Regions from separate parts of the Rhodococcus sp. IEGM 1408 genome, predicted to be linked through region 1. Evidence: riboswitches for the same ligand, from Rfam matches in the RefSeq annotation. Region 1 holds a riboswitch; the other holds the start of a gene.
The links. A riboswitch is a leader RNA that binds a small molecule or an ion and turns the genes downstream of it on or off. The one in region 1 is predicted to bind cobalamin.
Positions count from the first base shown of each region.

Region 2: another riboswitch for cobalamin. It lies ahead of cobN (cobaltochelatase subunit CobN); the one in region 1 lies ahead of R4P08_RS17215 (VWA domain-containing protein).

Region 1 is NZ_JAWLRW010000015.1:34,560-41,790, reverse strand. Features, by position in the region: gene bluB (5,6-dimethylbenzimidazole synthase) at 1-644, shown strand, start outside; gene R4P08_RS17225 (cobalt-precorrin-4/precorrin-4 C(11)-methyltransferase) at 618-1,400, opposite strand; gene cbiT (precorrin-6Y C5,15-methyltransferase (decarboxylating) subunit CbiT) at 1,397-2,626, opposite strand; cobalamin riboswitch at 2,702-2,871, shown strand; gene R4P08_RS17215 (VWA domain-containing protein) at 2,893-5,154, shown strand; gene cobO (cob(I)yrinic acid a,c-diamide adenosyltransferase) at 5,154-5,768, shown strand; gene R4P08_RS17205 (cobyrinate a,c-diamide synthase) at 5,762-7,228, shown strand; gene R4P08_RS17200 (nuclear transport factor 2 family protein) at 7,228-7,231, shown strand, end outside.
Region 2 is NZ_JAWLRW010000006.1:267,043-274,273, forward strand. Features, by position in the region: gene cobC (Rv2231c family pyridoxal phosphate-dependent protein CobC) at 1-529, shown strand, start outside; gene cobA (uroporphyrinogen-III C-methyltransferase) at 531-1,340, opposite strand; gene cobF (precorrin-6A synthase (deacetylating)) at 1,340-2,128, opposite strand; gene cobN (cobaltochelatase subunit CobN) at 2,244-6,095, opposite strand; cobalamin riboswitch at 6,113-6,309, opposite strand; gene R4P08_RS11900 (nitrite reductase) at 6,372-7,231, shown strand, end outside.

The DNA.
Region 1 (7,231 bases):
ACAGCGAGGCTCCCGACCGCGGGGATCTCGACCGCGAGGATTTCGACCGCGACGCCCTGTGGCGAATTCTCGCCACGCGCCGCGACCACCGCCACTACCACCCCACACCGGTCCCGCGCGAGACCATCGAGCGGCTGCTCGAGGTCTTCGCCGTGGCCCCGAGCGTCGGCCTGAGCCAGCCCTGGCACGTCACCGTGGTTCAGGACCGGGACATCCGCGAGGCCGTCCACGAGGGTTTCCGCTCAGTCCGTGCCGCTGAGTCCCAGCGGTTCGACGGCGAGCGCCGCGAACTGTACAACTCACTGCGCCTCGAGGGCATCCTCCAGGCGCCCGGAGGACTGGTGATCAGTCACGTCCCGCCCGGGGGGCCGGTCCTGGGAACCACCAGCGTCCCCGCGGCCACCGAGTACAGTGTGATCGCCGCGATCACCCTGTTGTGGCTGGCAGTGACGGCCGAGGGCCTGGGAATGGGCTGGGTGAGCCTCGTGGACCCCACCCATCTCTCCGAGAGCGTTCCGCTGCCGGAGGACGCCCGTCCCCTGGCATACCTGTGCCTGGGTCATCCGGCCCTGGACCTCAAGGAGCCACTGCTCCAGACCGTCGGCTGGGAACGGCGTTCACCGTTGCCGGTCGACTGGATCTAGCGTACGGCGCTTGGCCTCACGCTCGGGGTCTGAGGCATAGAGCCAGGACTCCGCCGTGCCCGGCCGCTCCAGCGCGCGGCCGACCAGGATGACCGCGGCCTGGCGCAGGCCTGCGCCCTCAACCGCATCCGCGATGTCGGCAAGGGTGCCTCGTAGTTCCACGCGGTGGGGCCTACTGGCGTTGGAGACCACCGCCACCGGGCAATCGGCGTCATGCGTGGGCACCAACCGCTCTGCGATCTCACGGATCCGGGTGATCGCCAAATGTAGCACCAGCGTGGCGCCGGTGGCGGCGAAGTTCTCCAGCGACTCCGTCGACGGCATCGCGGTGGAGCGGGCCTGGACTCGGGTGAGCACCACCGACTGCACGAGCTCGGGAACAGTGAGCTCCACACCCAGCTCCGCAGCTGCGGCTGCGTACGCCGGGACGCCCGGGACCACATCCCACGGCACACCCGCCGCGTCGAGGCGGCGGGTCTGTTCGGCGAGCGCAGAGTAGAGCGACGGGTCGCCCGAACACAGCCGGACCACCTCGAGGCCAGCAGCGTGGGCCTCAGCCAGTTCGGCGATGATCCCGTCGAGATCCAGGTGCTGGGTGTCCACCAGCCGGGCGTCGGGGCGGCAGTGGTCGAGCACTCCCTCGTCGAGATACGTACCCGCGTACAGGCAGACGTCCGCGGTCCGAAGCGCCTCCACCGCACGCAGCGTGAGCAGGTCGGCGGCGCCGGGGCCGGCTCCGACGAAGTGAATGGTCACGAGGTCTCCTCCATCGGCTCCGAAAAGGGCTTGACTGCAGCCCACTGCACCACAGCCCGCGCGGGGGCCCAGCCGGTGAACCTGCCGATCGAGTCGGCCCGCTCGCCCTGCAGCCGGGTCAGTTCGCCGCCGAACTCGGCGCGGGCGTCCACGAGTACTCGCTCGGTCTCTAGCGTCACCGCGTGGGCGACCAGCCTGCCACCGGGACGCACCGCGTCCCAACACTGCCGCAGCAGTCCCGACGCGGTGCTGCCGCCGCCGACGAAGACGGCATCGGGATCCGGGAGCCCGTCGAGAGCCTGCGGCGCCCAGCCGTGGACGAGCTCCAGAGAGGGAACCCCCAGCGTGCGGGCGTTGCGCTCGATGCGCGACGCCCGCTCGGGATCAGCCTCGACCGCGATCGTCCGGCAAGACGGATGCACCCGCATCCACTCGATGCCCACCGACCCGGCGCCCGCGCCCACGTCCCACAGCAATTCACCGGCAGAGGGCGCGAGCCGGGACAGGGCGGAAGCCCGCAGATCCCGGCGGGTCAGTTGGCCATCGTTCTCGAAGGCGTCATCGGGCAGGCCCGGGGCCAGGCCGAGCGGGCGCGCGGAGGCGCCGGCCACGCACTCAACGGCCAGAACGTGCAGGGCAGGCGCCTCGCGACCCGGCTCCCAGTCTCGCGCCCGGCAGCTCGTGCGCGCCTCCGACGGGCTCCCAAGATCGGAGAGCACGGTCAGCGCGCTCCCCCCGAAGCCCGCGCCGGTCAGCATCGAGGCGACCTCCGAAGGGGTGTACCGGTCGGCCGAGAGCACGAGCAGACGACGCCCTGGCGCCAACTCGCGGGCGAGGACCCGGTGGTCGCGCACCACTGCCACCGTGGCGGCAGGCCACCGCATCCGGGCACGGCCCAGCGCGACCGAAGACACCGCCGGCAGCACCTCCACCGCCTCCGCACCGAGCAGGTCGATCAGCGTCGTTGCCACCCCCGCCACCAGCGGATCACCTGAGGCCAGGGCGACAATCGACCGCCCGCGGAACCGCTCGAGAACCTCGGGAAACCCGGCCCGCAGCGGCCGCGGCCAGGGCACGCGCTCGGCCGCCACGTCACCTGGAACCAGCGCCAGATGACGCTCCCCGCCCAGCAGCACGTCGGCCTCGCGGACGGTGCGACGGCGCGCCTCGTCGAGCCCCGCCCAGCCGTCACCGCCGATCCCCACCACGACCACCCGTGCGTTCATGACGCGGAACCCTACCGCCGAGCCCCGCCGCCCAGATCCCCAGGACGCTGAGTAGTCTCGAAACTGAACCACAACTTCACCCCAACAGCACGAGGTGTCCCACGGCCGCTCCGGCGGCCGGAGGGGAGAATCTGGGAAGCCGGTGAGAATCCGGCACAGGGCCCGCTACGGTAACCCGCGCCTTCGACGCCAGCGCCGAATGAGCCGGGAAGTCCGGGAGACCGGCCTCGCGCTGACTAGTCTGGCAGACGAGAGCGGGAGCCCCCATGCCACAGCACTACCCCTTCAGCGCCGTCGTCGGTTCCGGCGACATGGCGCTGGCGTTGGCCCTCACCGCGGTCTCGCCGTCGGTCGGCGGCGTGCTGATCCGCGGCGAGAAGGGCACCGCCAAGTCCACCATGGTCCGCGCCCTCGCCGGTATCCTGCCGCAGATCGAGGTCGTGACCGGCGACAGGTTCTCCAGCGCGCCGGACGACCGCGGCACCGACACCCCGGACGGGCCCCTACCGCTGGACGCGCCGACCGAGCGCCGGCCGGTCCGCCTGGTAGAACTGCCGCTCGGCGCGACCGAGGACCGCATCGCCGGGTCCCTGCACTTGGAGAAGGCCCTGAGCGAGGGCGTCACCGCGTTCGAGCCGGGCCTGCTGGCCCGTGCGCACCGCGGAATCCTCTACGTGGACGAGGTCAACCTGCTCCACGACCACGTGGTGGACCAGCTCCTCGACGCCGCCGCCATGGGCCGGGTCACCGTGGAGCGCGACGGGGTGTCCGTGGAGCACGCGGCGCGCTTCGTCCTGATCGGCACCATGAACCCGGAGGAGGGCGAGCTCCGGCCCCAGCTGCTCGACCGCTTCGGCCTCACCGTCGAGGTGGCAGCCCCGCGCGATCCATCGCTGCGGGCGAAGGTGATCCGCCGCCGGGTCGCCTTCGATTCCGACCCCGAGGGCTTCTGCGCCACCTATGCGGCCGACGAGCAGGCCCTGCGCGAGCAGATCGTCGCCGCCCGGGAGCGCGTGGGCGGCATCGAGCCCACCGACTGGGCGCTGAACAAGATCGCTACCGTCTGCGCGGGCTTCGACGTCGACGGCATGCGCGCCGACATCGTCACCGCGCGAACGGCCGCTGCCCACGCGGCGTGGGAGGGCCGGGACCGGATCACGCGCGCCGACATCCGCGTCGCCGCGCGGATGGCGCTCCCCCACCGCCGGCGGCGCGCGCCGTTCGACGCCCCGGGCCTGGACGAGGAGCTCCTCGACCGGCTCCTGGGGGACGACGACGAGCCCGATCCGCGCGACGGCGGGCCCGGCACGGATGGCCCAGAAGGCGACCAGGGCGACGACGACCACACGGGCGACCACTCGGCCGGCCCGCAGGACGCCGGCTCCGGCGCGTCAGCCGACACCGGCGACGCCGGAGACACCGAGGGCCACGAGCCCCCGCCCGGGGACAACGCGCCCACGGCACCCGAGCAGTCAGACCCCCACTCCGGCAGCGGGCCGGAGCAGGGAGACCGCACCAACACCAACACCGACGCCGACGACCCGCGGCCCGACGGCGACGGGGCCGAGCAGGACGGCGGGGTCGAGAAGGACGGCAAGGCTGGCGGCGCCGCGACCGCTCCGGGAACGGTGGCGGCGGCCTCTGCGCCGTACCGCACACGAATGCTGACCGTCACCGGGACGGGAAACGGGGTCTCCGGCCGCCGGTCCCGCGCGATCACGACCACCGGCCGGCGCACCGGCTCAGGCGGGTTCACCGGCTCCGACGTGCACCTGCCCGCCACGATCCGCGCCGCCGCGCCCCGGCAGGCCGCCCGGGGTCGCAAGGGTGGCCGCGACGGGGGGCGACTGCTCCTGAACTCCCGTGACCTGCGCTCGGCGGTCCGCGAGGGCCGGGAGGCGAACCTGGTGCTCTTCTGCGTGGACGCCTCGGGATCCATGGCCGCGCGCACCCGCATGGAGCAGGTCAAGACCGCCATCCTCTCCCTGCTGCTGGACGCCTACCGCCGACGCGACAAAGTGGGCCTGGTGACCTTCCGCGGGTCCGGCGCGCAGGTGGCACTGCCGCCCACCTCCTCAGTGGACGTGGCCGCCGCCCGCCTGGCAGAGCTGCCCGCCGGGGGCCGGACCCCACTGGCGGAGGGGCTGCTCACCGCCGCCGAGGTGCTACGCATCGAGAGGGTCCGCGATCCGCAGCGGCGACCCCTCGTCGTCGTCGTCACCGACGGCCGGGCCACCCACGGCCGCGACGCCCTCGCCCGGTCCCGCGCCGCGGCGGCCGGGCTGGCCTCCCTGGGCGTGGCGTCGGTGGTGGTGGACTGCGAGACCGGCCGGTTCCGCATGGGCCTGGCCTCCGAGCTCGCCACCCACCTGGGCGCCGAACACATCCCCCTGGGCGAGGTGACGGCCGAGGGCCTCACCGACACCGTCCGCGCCCGCACCGATTACACCAACGCAGGGACACGCGGTCCGGCACGAGACGACTCCGCACGAGACGAACCGACGCGACCCGAGGGAGAGGTGGCCTGATGCCCAAGGGACAGCCGGAGATCGTGCCCGACGACGGGCTGAGCACCAGGCAACGCCGGAACCAGCCGTTGCTCATGGTCCACACCGGCCCCGGCAAGGGGAAGTCGACGGCCGCGTTCGGGCTGGCGATGCGCGCATGGAATCAGGGCTGGGACATCGGGGTGTTCCAGTTCGTCAAGTCCGCCAAGTGGCGGATCGGCGAGCAGACGGTCATGGAACGCCTCGCGCGCCTGCACGCCGAGACCGGCGAGGGCGGTCCCGTCGAATGGCACAAGATGGGCTCGGGCTGGTCGTGGTCGCGCAAGGACGGCACCGAGGACGACCACGCCGCCGACGCCGCCGAGGGCTGGGCCGAGATCAAGCGTCGGCTCGCCGACGAGCGGCACGACCTCTACCTGCTCGACGAGTTCACCTATCCCATGAAGTGGGGCTGGGTGGACGTCGACGACGTGGTGGCCACGCTCGCGTCACGTCCCGGTCGCCAGCACGTGGTGATCACCGGACGCGACGCCGACCCCCGGCTGGTCGCCGCGGCCGACCTGGTCACCGAGATGACCAAGGTCAAGCACCCGATGGACGCCGGCCAGAAGGGCCAGCGGGGGATCGAATGGTGACGCACCTGCCCCGGCTCGTCGTGGCGGCCCCGGCGTCGGGCCACGGCAAGACCACCGTCGCCACCGGGCTCATGGCCGCCCTCCGGCGCAGGGGGCTGACGGTCTCCGGCCACAAGGTGGGGCCGGACTACATCGACCCGGGCTACCACCAGCTCGCGACGGGGCGGCCCGGCCGCAACCTGGACCCGCACCTGGTCGGTGAGAACACGATCGTCCCCCTCCTGCTGCACGGCGCCCAGACCGGGCCGAGCCCGGCCGAGGTGGCCGTGATCGAGGGCGTGATGGGACTGTACGACGGCCACATCGGCGGCGACGGATTCGCCTCCACCGCCCACGTGGCCGGCCTCACCGACACCCCGGTCCTGCTCGTCGTGGACATCTCCCACGCCTCGCGCAGCATCGCGGCCGTGGTCTTGGGGATGGCGACGTTCGACCCCTCCATCCGCATCAGCGGCGTGATCCTCAACAAAGCGGGATCCCTCCGGCACTCGGACGAAGTGCGACGGGCGCTGGCACCACTCGGGATCCCGGTGCTCGGCGTCCTCCAGCGCGACGACGAGGTGACGGCCCCGTCCCGCCACCTCGGCCTGGTGCCGGTGGCGGAGCGCCCGGAGGCCGCGCGGTCGCTGGACCATCTGGCGGGCAAGGTGGCCGCATCGATCGATCTGGACGCGGTGATGCGGATCGCCCGTGAGGCGCCGCCGCTGGCAGGGTCACCGTGGTCACCGGATACCGCACTGGTCGGTGCAGGCGGTGGTCACGTATCTGGGGACGCCGAAGAACTCGCCGGCGGTCCGGTCACCGGCGGCCCCGGCCCTGCGGCGGGCCCGGGCAGACCCGTGGTCGCAGTGGCCGGCGGGCGGGCGTTCACGTTCCGCTACGCCGAGACCATCGAACTGCTCGAGGCCGCCGGGTGCGAGGTCGCCGTGTTCGATCCCCTCACCGACTCGGACCTTCCCGCGCGCACCGCTGGCATCTACCTCGGTGGTGGATTCCCTGAGGTACACGCCCCGGCCTTGTCCGGGAACGCCCCGATGCTGCGCGCTCTGCGTGCGGCGACGTCGGCGGGGATGCCGACGGTCGCCGAATGTGCCGGACTCCTTTACCTCTGTCGTAGCCTCGACGGCGCCCCGATGGTGGGAGCGATCGATGCCGACGCCGCTATGGCCCCGCGCCTCACACTGGCCTACCGCAGCTCCACCGCGCCCGCCGACAGTGTCCTCGCCGCGGCCGGCACCGAGATCACCGGGCACGAGTTCCACCGCACCACGGTCACCCCGGCCTCCGGCGCGGCTCCCGCCTGGACCGGTCCCGCCGGGCCGGAGGGATTCGTCACCGGCTCGGTCCATGCGTCGTACCTGCACACCCACTGGGCCGGGCACCCCGGGTTCGCCGTGAGGTTCGCCGCCAATGTGAACCGTTTTTCACAAGCCATGGCGCTGGGCGCCACACCTCGGTAGTGT
Region 2 (7,231 bases), on a different contig from region 1:
CGAGGAGGGCGTGTCACTGGCCGGGGCCGACCTGCCGGGGCTGGTGGTGCTGCGCTCGGTGACCAAGACGTGGGCGCTGGCCGGGCTGCGGGCCGGGTACGCGGTGGGCGACCCGGCCGTCCTGGCCGACCTCGCCGCGCACCGCGTGCACTGGCCGCTCGGGACCCTGCAGCTCGAGGCCGTGGCGGCGTGCTGTTCGGACGAGGCGGCCGGTCACCTCGCGCGCATCCGGGATCGGCTGGCCACCGACCGTGTGGAGATGTGCGGGTTGCTCGAGGGCGCCGGAATCGCGATCGCCGTGCCGCCCGCTGCGCCGTTCGTGCTGGTCAAGACACCCGTGGGGATCGATCCCGGCGGGTTCCGGGGCCGTCTGCGCTCCTATGGCTACGCCACTCGACGCTGCGACACCTTCCCCGGACTGGACCCCGCCCACGTCCGGCTGGCCGTCCGCGACCCCGAGACCGTGCGGGGTCTCGTGGCCGCGTGGCAGCGGGTCGTGGGTGAGGCCCATGAACGCCCGAGTCGATGACTCAGGTGTAGGCCGACAGCTGCTCGGACAGCGCCGCGACCGCTCCGATCACGGTGATCGCGGGCGGCGCGATCCCCGCCTCGGCGGCGTCGCGGGCAATCGTGGCCAGCGTTCCGCGTAGGACCCGCTCGGCGGCGGTCGAGCCGTTCTCGATCATGACCGCCGGGGTGTCCCCGGGCATGCCCTCGGCGAGGAGTTCGGCGGTGATCGCGGCGAGGGTCGTCACCGCCATGAGCAGCACGAGCGTGGTGCCCGACCTGGCCAGCGCTCTGTAGTCGAGGGTCGAGGCGGGGCTTCCCGGCGGGACGTGCCCGGAGATCACCGACACGCCCTGCGAGAGCCCGCGATGGGTGGCGGGGATCCCGGCGAGGGCCGGTACCGAGAACGCCGAGGTGACGCCCGGGATCACGGTGACGGGCACCCCGGCGGCCGTGCACGCGAGGTACTCCTCGCCGCCACGGCCGAACAGGAAGCTGTCCCCGCCCTTGAGCCGGACGACCGTGCGGCCGCGCCGTGCGTGGTCCACGAGGATCCCGTTGATCTCCTCCTGCGGGGTGGCGGGCCCGAAGGGCACCTTGCCCACGTCGATCACCTCGATGCCGGGGTCGAGGTCGCCGAGGATCGACACCGGTCCCAGGCGGTCGGTCACCACCACGTCGGCGGCGCGGACGGCGTCGAGGCCGGCCACGGTCATCAGTCCCGGGTCGCCGGGGCCGCCGCCGACCAGCACCACCCGTCCGGTGCACTCCTCCGCGGCCGTCATCCGGGCGCCCGCCGGTTCCGCCGGCATCGGTCTCTCGTCCGCCGCCATCAGGCCACCTCCCCATCTCCACGTCGCAACAGGTACACGTCCATCACCCAGCCGTGCTCGGCCCGCAACCGCTCCCGGTGCGCCCGCAGCTCCGGCAGGACGTCGCCGACCCGTCCCGCGACGAGGGTCTCGCCAGCGTCGCCGAGGTTGCCGCCCCACCAGATCCGCCAGTCGGCCAGGTCGTCCAGCGGCAGGTCGGCGTTGAGCATCACCACCACGTTGTCGGCGCCGGCGGCCACGACCTCCCGCAGCCGCCGGCCGGTGGTCACGGTGACCGTGCCGCCGATCTCGTGCAGGACCAGCCGGTGGCGCGCGGCCAGGACCTGCAGCGCCGAGATGCCCGGGACCACCTCCACATCGAGGTCCAGACGGCCGCGCTCGGCGATCCGGTCCACGATCCGCAGCGTCGAGTCGTAGAACGCCGGGTCGCCCCACACGGGGATCGCCACGTCACCGGGCCGCGCCGCCAGGGCGCGTTCCCAGGCCAGGGAGCGGGCCTCGTGCCAGTCCGTCACCACGCCGCGGTACCCGGCGCCCGAGGAGGTCGACGACGACGAGCGGTCCCGCTGCGGATCGACCACGCCCACCAACTCCACCCGCGGAGCATGCCGGGCGAGCAGTCGCCGGCGGAGGTCGACCAAGGGGTCATCCGGCCCCTTGACCGCCGCGAGCGCGTACTCGGACGCGCGGAGCGCGGCGATCCCCTCGACGGTGATCTGGTCGAGGCCGCCCGAGCCGATGCCCACGACCCGCACCCGGCGGCGGCGCGACCGCCGGTCCGGACGCACCCCGTGATCCTGGCCCCCTTGCAGACGCGCGCAAGTACTGCATGCGCACGCGATATCTCGTGTGCGGATGCAGTGATCGCGCGCGTCTGGGCTGCGTGATTCGCGAGGGGGGGGCTCAGTCATCGTGGGACTCCTCGAGGTCGCCCTCTACGTCCAGGTAGACCTGCCGCATCCGGTCCATGATCTCCGCCTCGGGCTCGGCCCACATCCCGCGGTCGACGGCCTCGGACAGCCGCTCGATCATCCCGCGCAGCGCCCACGGGTTGGAGCGGCGCAGGAACTCCTGGTTTGTCTGGTCCAGGACGTATTCCCTGGCCAGGGTGTCGTACATCCAGTCGTGGACCACGCCGGCGGTGGCGTCGAACCCGAAGAGGTAGTCGACCGTCGCGGCCAGCTCGAAGGCACCCTTGTAGCCGTGGCGCTGCATGGCGGCGATCCACCGCGGGTTCACCACGCGCGAGCGGAACACGCGGGTGATCTCCTCCGCCAGCGACCGGGTGCGGATGGCATCGGGCGTGGTGGAGTCGCCCACATAGGCGCGCGGTTCGGCGCCGGTGAGCGCACGCACGGTCGCGATCATCCCGCCGTGATACTGGAAATAGTCGTCCGAGTCGGCGATGTCGTGCTCGCGGGTGTCGATGTTCTTGGCCGCCACCGCGATGCGCCGGTAGTTGGTGCGCATGTCGTCGGCGGCGGGGACGCCGTCGAGGCCGCGGCCGTAGGCGTACCCGCCCCAGCGGGTGTAGACCTCGGCCAGGTCGCTGCTGTCCCGCCAGTTGCCCGCCTCGATGGTCTGCAGGATGCCCGCCCCGTACGAGCCGGGCGCGGAACCGAAGATCCGGGTGGTGGCGCGGCGGTGATCCGAGTGCTCGGCGAGGTCGGCCCGGGTGTGGGCGGCCACGTAGTTCTGCTCGTCCGGTTCGTCCAGTTCCGCGACCATCCGCACGGCGTCGTCGAGCATCCCGATCACGTGCGGGAACGCGTCGCGGAAGAAGCCCGAGATGCGGACGGTCACGTCGATGCGCGGGCGCCCGAGCTCGGCGGTCGGCACCACCTCGAGTCCGTTGACCCGGCGGGAGGCCTCGTCCCATCGGGGCCGGACACCGAGCAGGGCCAGGACCTCGGCGATGTCGTCGCCCGAGGTGCGCATGGCCGAGGTCCCCCAGATCGACAGCCCCACCGAGCTCGGGTACTCCCCGGTCTCGGCGACGTGCCGCTCCAGCAGCGAGTCCGCCATGGCCTGCCCGGTCTCCCACGCCAGCCGCGACGGGACGGCGCGCGGGTCCACCGTGTAGAAGTTCCGGCCCGTGGGCAGCACGTTGACCAGGCCCCGCAGCGGGGATCCCGAGGGCCCGGCCGAGATGAAGCCGCCGTCCAGCGCGTGCATCACGGCGTCCAGCTCGTCGACCGTGGCGGCCAGGCGCGGCACCACCTCGCGGGCGGCGAACTGCAGCACCTGCGCGACCTCGTCGTCGTCGTCGTGCTCGTCGTGGTCGAGTCCGTCACCCGCGCCTCCGGCACCGACCCCGCCCGCGGTGAGGCCCGCGGCGGGTCTCACCTCGTTCATCACTTCGGACACGGCAGCGAGGTCCCAGTCGCGCGCGTCCATCGCCTCGACCAGCGCCGTGGCCAGCGCCTCGACGCGGTCGACCTCTTCGGTCGGCGCGCCCTCGGCCAGCCCCAGCGCCCGGCGCAGGCCCGGCACCGCCCCGGACTCCCCGCCCCAGACCTGCGAGGCCCGCAGGATCGCCAGCACCAGGTTGATTCGCGCCTGCCCTTCCGGCGCCTGGCCCAGCACGTGCAGGCCGTCGCGGATCTGGACGTCCTTGATCTCGCAGAGCCAGCCGTCGACGTGGAGCAGGAAGTCGTCGAACTCCTCGTCCCCGGGCCGTTGCTCGAGGCCCAGGTCCTCGTGCATGTGCGCGGCCTGCATGAGGGTCCAGATCTGCGCGCGGATGGCCGGGAGCTTGGCCGGGTCCATCGAGGCGATGTTCCCGTACTCGTCCAGCAGCTGCTCCAGGCGGGCGATGTCGCCGTAGGACTCCGCGCGGGCCATCGGCGGGACCAGGTGGTCGACGATCGTCGCGTGCGCGCGGCGCTTGGCCTGGGCGCCCTCGCCGGGGTCGTTGACGAGGAACGGGTAGATCAGGGGCATGTCGGCGATCGCGGCGTCCGTGGCGCACCCGGCCGAGAGCGCGGCGTTCTTGCCCGGCAGCCACTCCAGCGAGCCGTGCTTGCCCAGGTGGACCAGCGCGTGCGCCCCGAAGCCGCGCGCCAGCCAGCGGTAGGCGGCCAGGTAGTGGTGGGACGGCGCGAGCTCGGGGTCGTGGTAGATCGCGACCGGGTTCTCGCCGAAGCCGCGGGGTGGCTGGATCAACAGGACGACATTGCCGGCCTGGAGGGTGGCCAGGACCATCTCGCCGGCGTCGTTGACGAACAGCTCGCCCGGCGCCGGCCCCCACGCCTCGACCATCTCCGCGCGCAGCGTCTCGGGCAGGTCCGCGGTCCAACGCAGGTAGTCCTCGGTGGAGATCCGCACGTGACTGTCGGTGAGCTGGGCGCCCGTGAGCCACTCCTGATCCTGACCGCCCGCGGCGATGAGCGCGTGGATGAGGGCGTCGCCGGCGGCGGTGTCGTCGGCGAACCCGGTGTCGTCGGCGTAGTCCCCGGCGGTGTCCAGACTCGATCGATCAAGATACTGCGCGATGGGGCCATCGTCCGGGCCGAGGTCGTAGCCCTCGTCGCGCATCCGGCGCAGCAGGCGGATGGTCGAGACCGGGGTGTCCAGCCCGACGGCGTTGCCGATGCGGGAGTGCTTGGTCGGATAAGCCGAAAGCACCAGGGCGACCCGTCGGTCGGCGGGCGCCACGTGGCGAAGCCGCGCGTGGGCGACGGCGATCCCTGCGACGCGCGCGCACCGCTCGGGGTCGGCCACGTAGCGGGGCAGGCCGTCGGCGTCGATCTCCTTGAACGAGAACGGTGCGGTGATGATCCGGCCGTCGAACTCCGGGATGGCGATCTGGTTGGCCGAGTCCAGGGGGTTGACGCCGTCGTCGGAGGCCGCCCAGTCCTCGCGGCTCCACGTCAGGCACAGGCCCTGGAGGACGGGGATGTCCAGCGCGGCGATGCGTTCGACGTCCCAGGTCTCGTCCTCGCCGCCCGCGCTCACCGCTCCGGGCGTGGTGCCGCCGGCTGCCAGGACGGTCACGACCAGCGCATCGAGCGTGCCGAGCGCGTCGAACAGCTCGTCGGGAGCCGAGCGCAAGGACCCGGCGAAGACCGGTACGCCCACGGCCTCGCCGGTGGCGTCGATCGCGTCGGCCAGCGCGTGCGCGAACCCGGAGTTCCCGCTCACCTCGTGGGCGCGGTAGTAGAGCACGCCGACGCGGGGCAGGTCGGTGGCGAGGTCGCCGACGTTGTCGTCGTCGTTGTCGTTGTCGTCGTCCCGGTCGTTCCCCGCTCCGTTCCCCGTGCCGTGGCCTGCGGCGCCCGGGCGCGGCGGCATCCCCCACACCGGCACGCTCTCCGGCGGCTCGAAGCCGGCGCCGGTGAGCAGCACGGTGTCGGACAGGAAGGCGTGCAGCTGGGCGAGGTTCCGCTCCCCGCCCTCGGCGAGGTAGCGGTGGGCCTCGGCCGCGATGCCGATCGGGACCGTCGACAGCTCCATCAGGTCGGCGTCGGGGCTCTGCTCCCCGCCCAGCACGACCACCGGCAGGCCCGAGGCCGAGACCGCGGCGAACCCGGCCTCCCAGGATCGCCGGGAGCCCAGGATCCGGACCACCACCAGGTCGGCGCCGTCGAGCAGCCCGGGCAGGTCCGCCTCCACGTCGAGCCGGGACGGGTTGCCGAGCGCCCACCCGGCGCCGGAGGCCCGGGCGGAGAGCAGATCCGTGTCGGAGGTGGATAACAGTGTGATCAGTGGTGCCGAGACGTCATCAGGGGACGCCAAACGCCGGTTGGGGCGCATGTTCTTCTCCAAACCCTCGTGGAACATGTCGCCGTGGCCGGTCTCCTGGCTTCCGCATCAACGCCGTGCGACCGACCTTCCCGGATCCTGGAGGATCCAGTGGCCTCCGCCCCGTGCGGGACGGACGAGGGTCGCATGACTCCGCGACTACAGTGGCGAGGGCCGCGCCGGCTTTTCCTCCGGCTTCCCGAACACCACGGCAGCGCCGAGCCTATCCGCCCCCACCCGGTTGAGCGGTGCCCGCCCTCCCGCGGCCCGGGTGGAACACTGACCCCCGTGAGCATCACCGAACCCACCCGCCGCACCCGTGGCGACCTGTGCCCGGGGGTGTTGCGCCCGTGGCCGGCCGCCGACGGCGCCCTGGTCCGGCTGCGCGTCCCGGGTGGCCGCGTGTCGCCCGCGGCCCTGGCCGCGCTGCACGGGGTCGCCGTGCGATTCGGCGACGACGACAACGTGCACGTCACGACACGCGCGAACCTGCAGCTGCGGGCCCTGCCGATCGGCCCGGACGGACAGCTGCCCGGCGAGGTGGTGGCGGCGATCGCGGAGACGGGCCTGCTCCCCGAGCCCGGTCACGAGCTGGTGCGCAACATCCTCGTCTCGCCGCTCACGGGCCTGGTCGGCGGCCGGGCCGACCTGCGCCCGGTGACCGACCGGCTCGACGCCGGGCTGCTGGCCGATCCCGCGCTCGGCGGGTTGCCGGGCCGGTTCCTGTTCGTCCTGGACGACGGCCGCGGCGACCTTCTCGAGCGGTCCTGCGACCTCGGTCTGGTCGCCCTGGACGCCGGCACCGCACAGCTGCGGGTGGGCGCGCAGTGGTCGGACGTCGTGCCGCTGGCCGAGGCCGCCGACCGGCTGGTCGAGCTGGCCCGCGAGTTCGTCCGGGCCCGCGGCACCGGCCCGGACGCGCCGTGGCACGTGCGGGAACTGCCAGTCCCCCTCATCGCGGCCCGCCCGGCGGACCACCGGCTCGCGAGCCCGGCCCCGGTGCTGCCGTACGGTCCGGTCGCGAGCTCGGCGGGGCTGATCGACCACGTCGAGGCCCATAGCGGCGTAGTGGACCGCGCCCTAATCGACCGGCTCACCGGCGGCGACGTGGCCGAGTTGATCGTGACCCCGTGGCGCGGGGTGCTGGC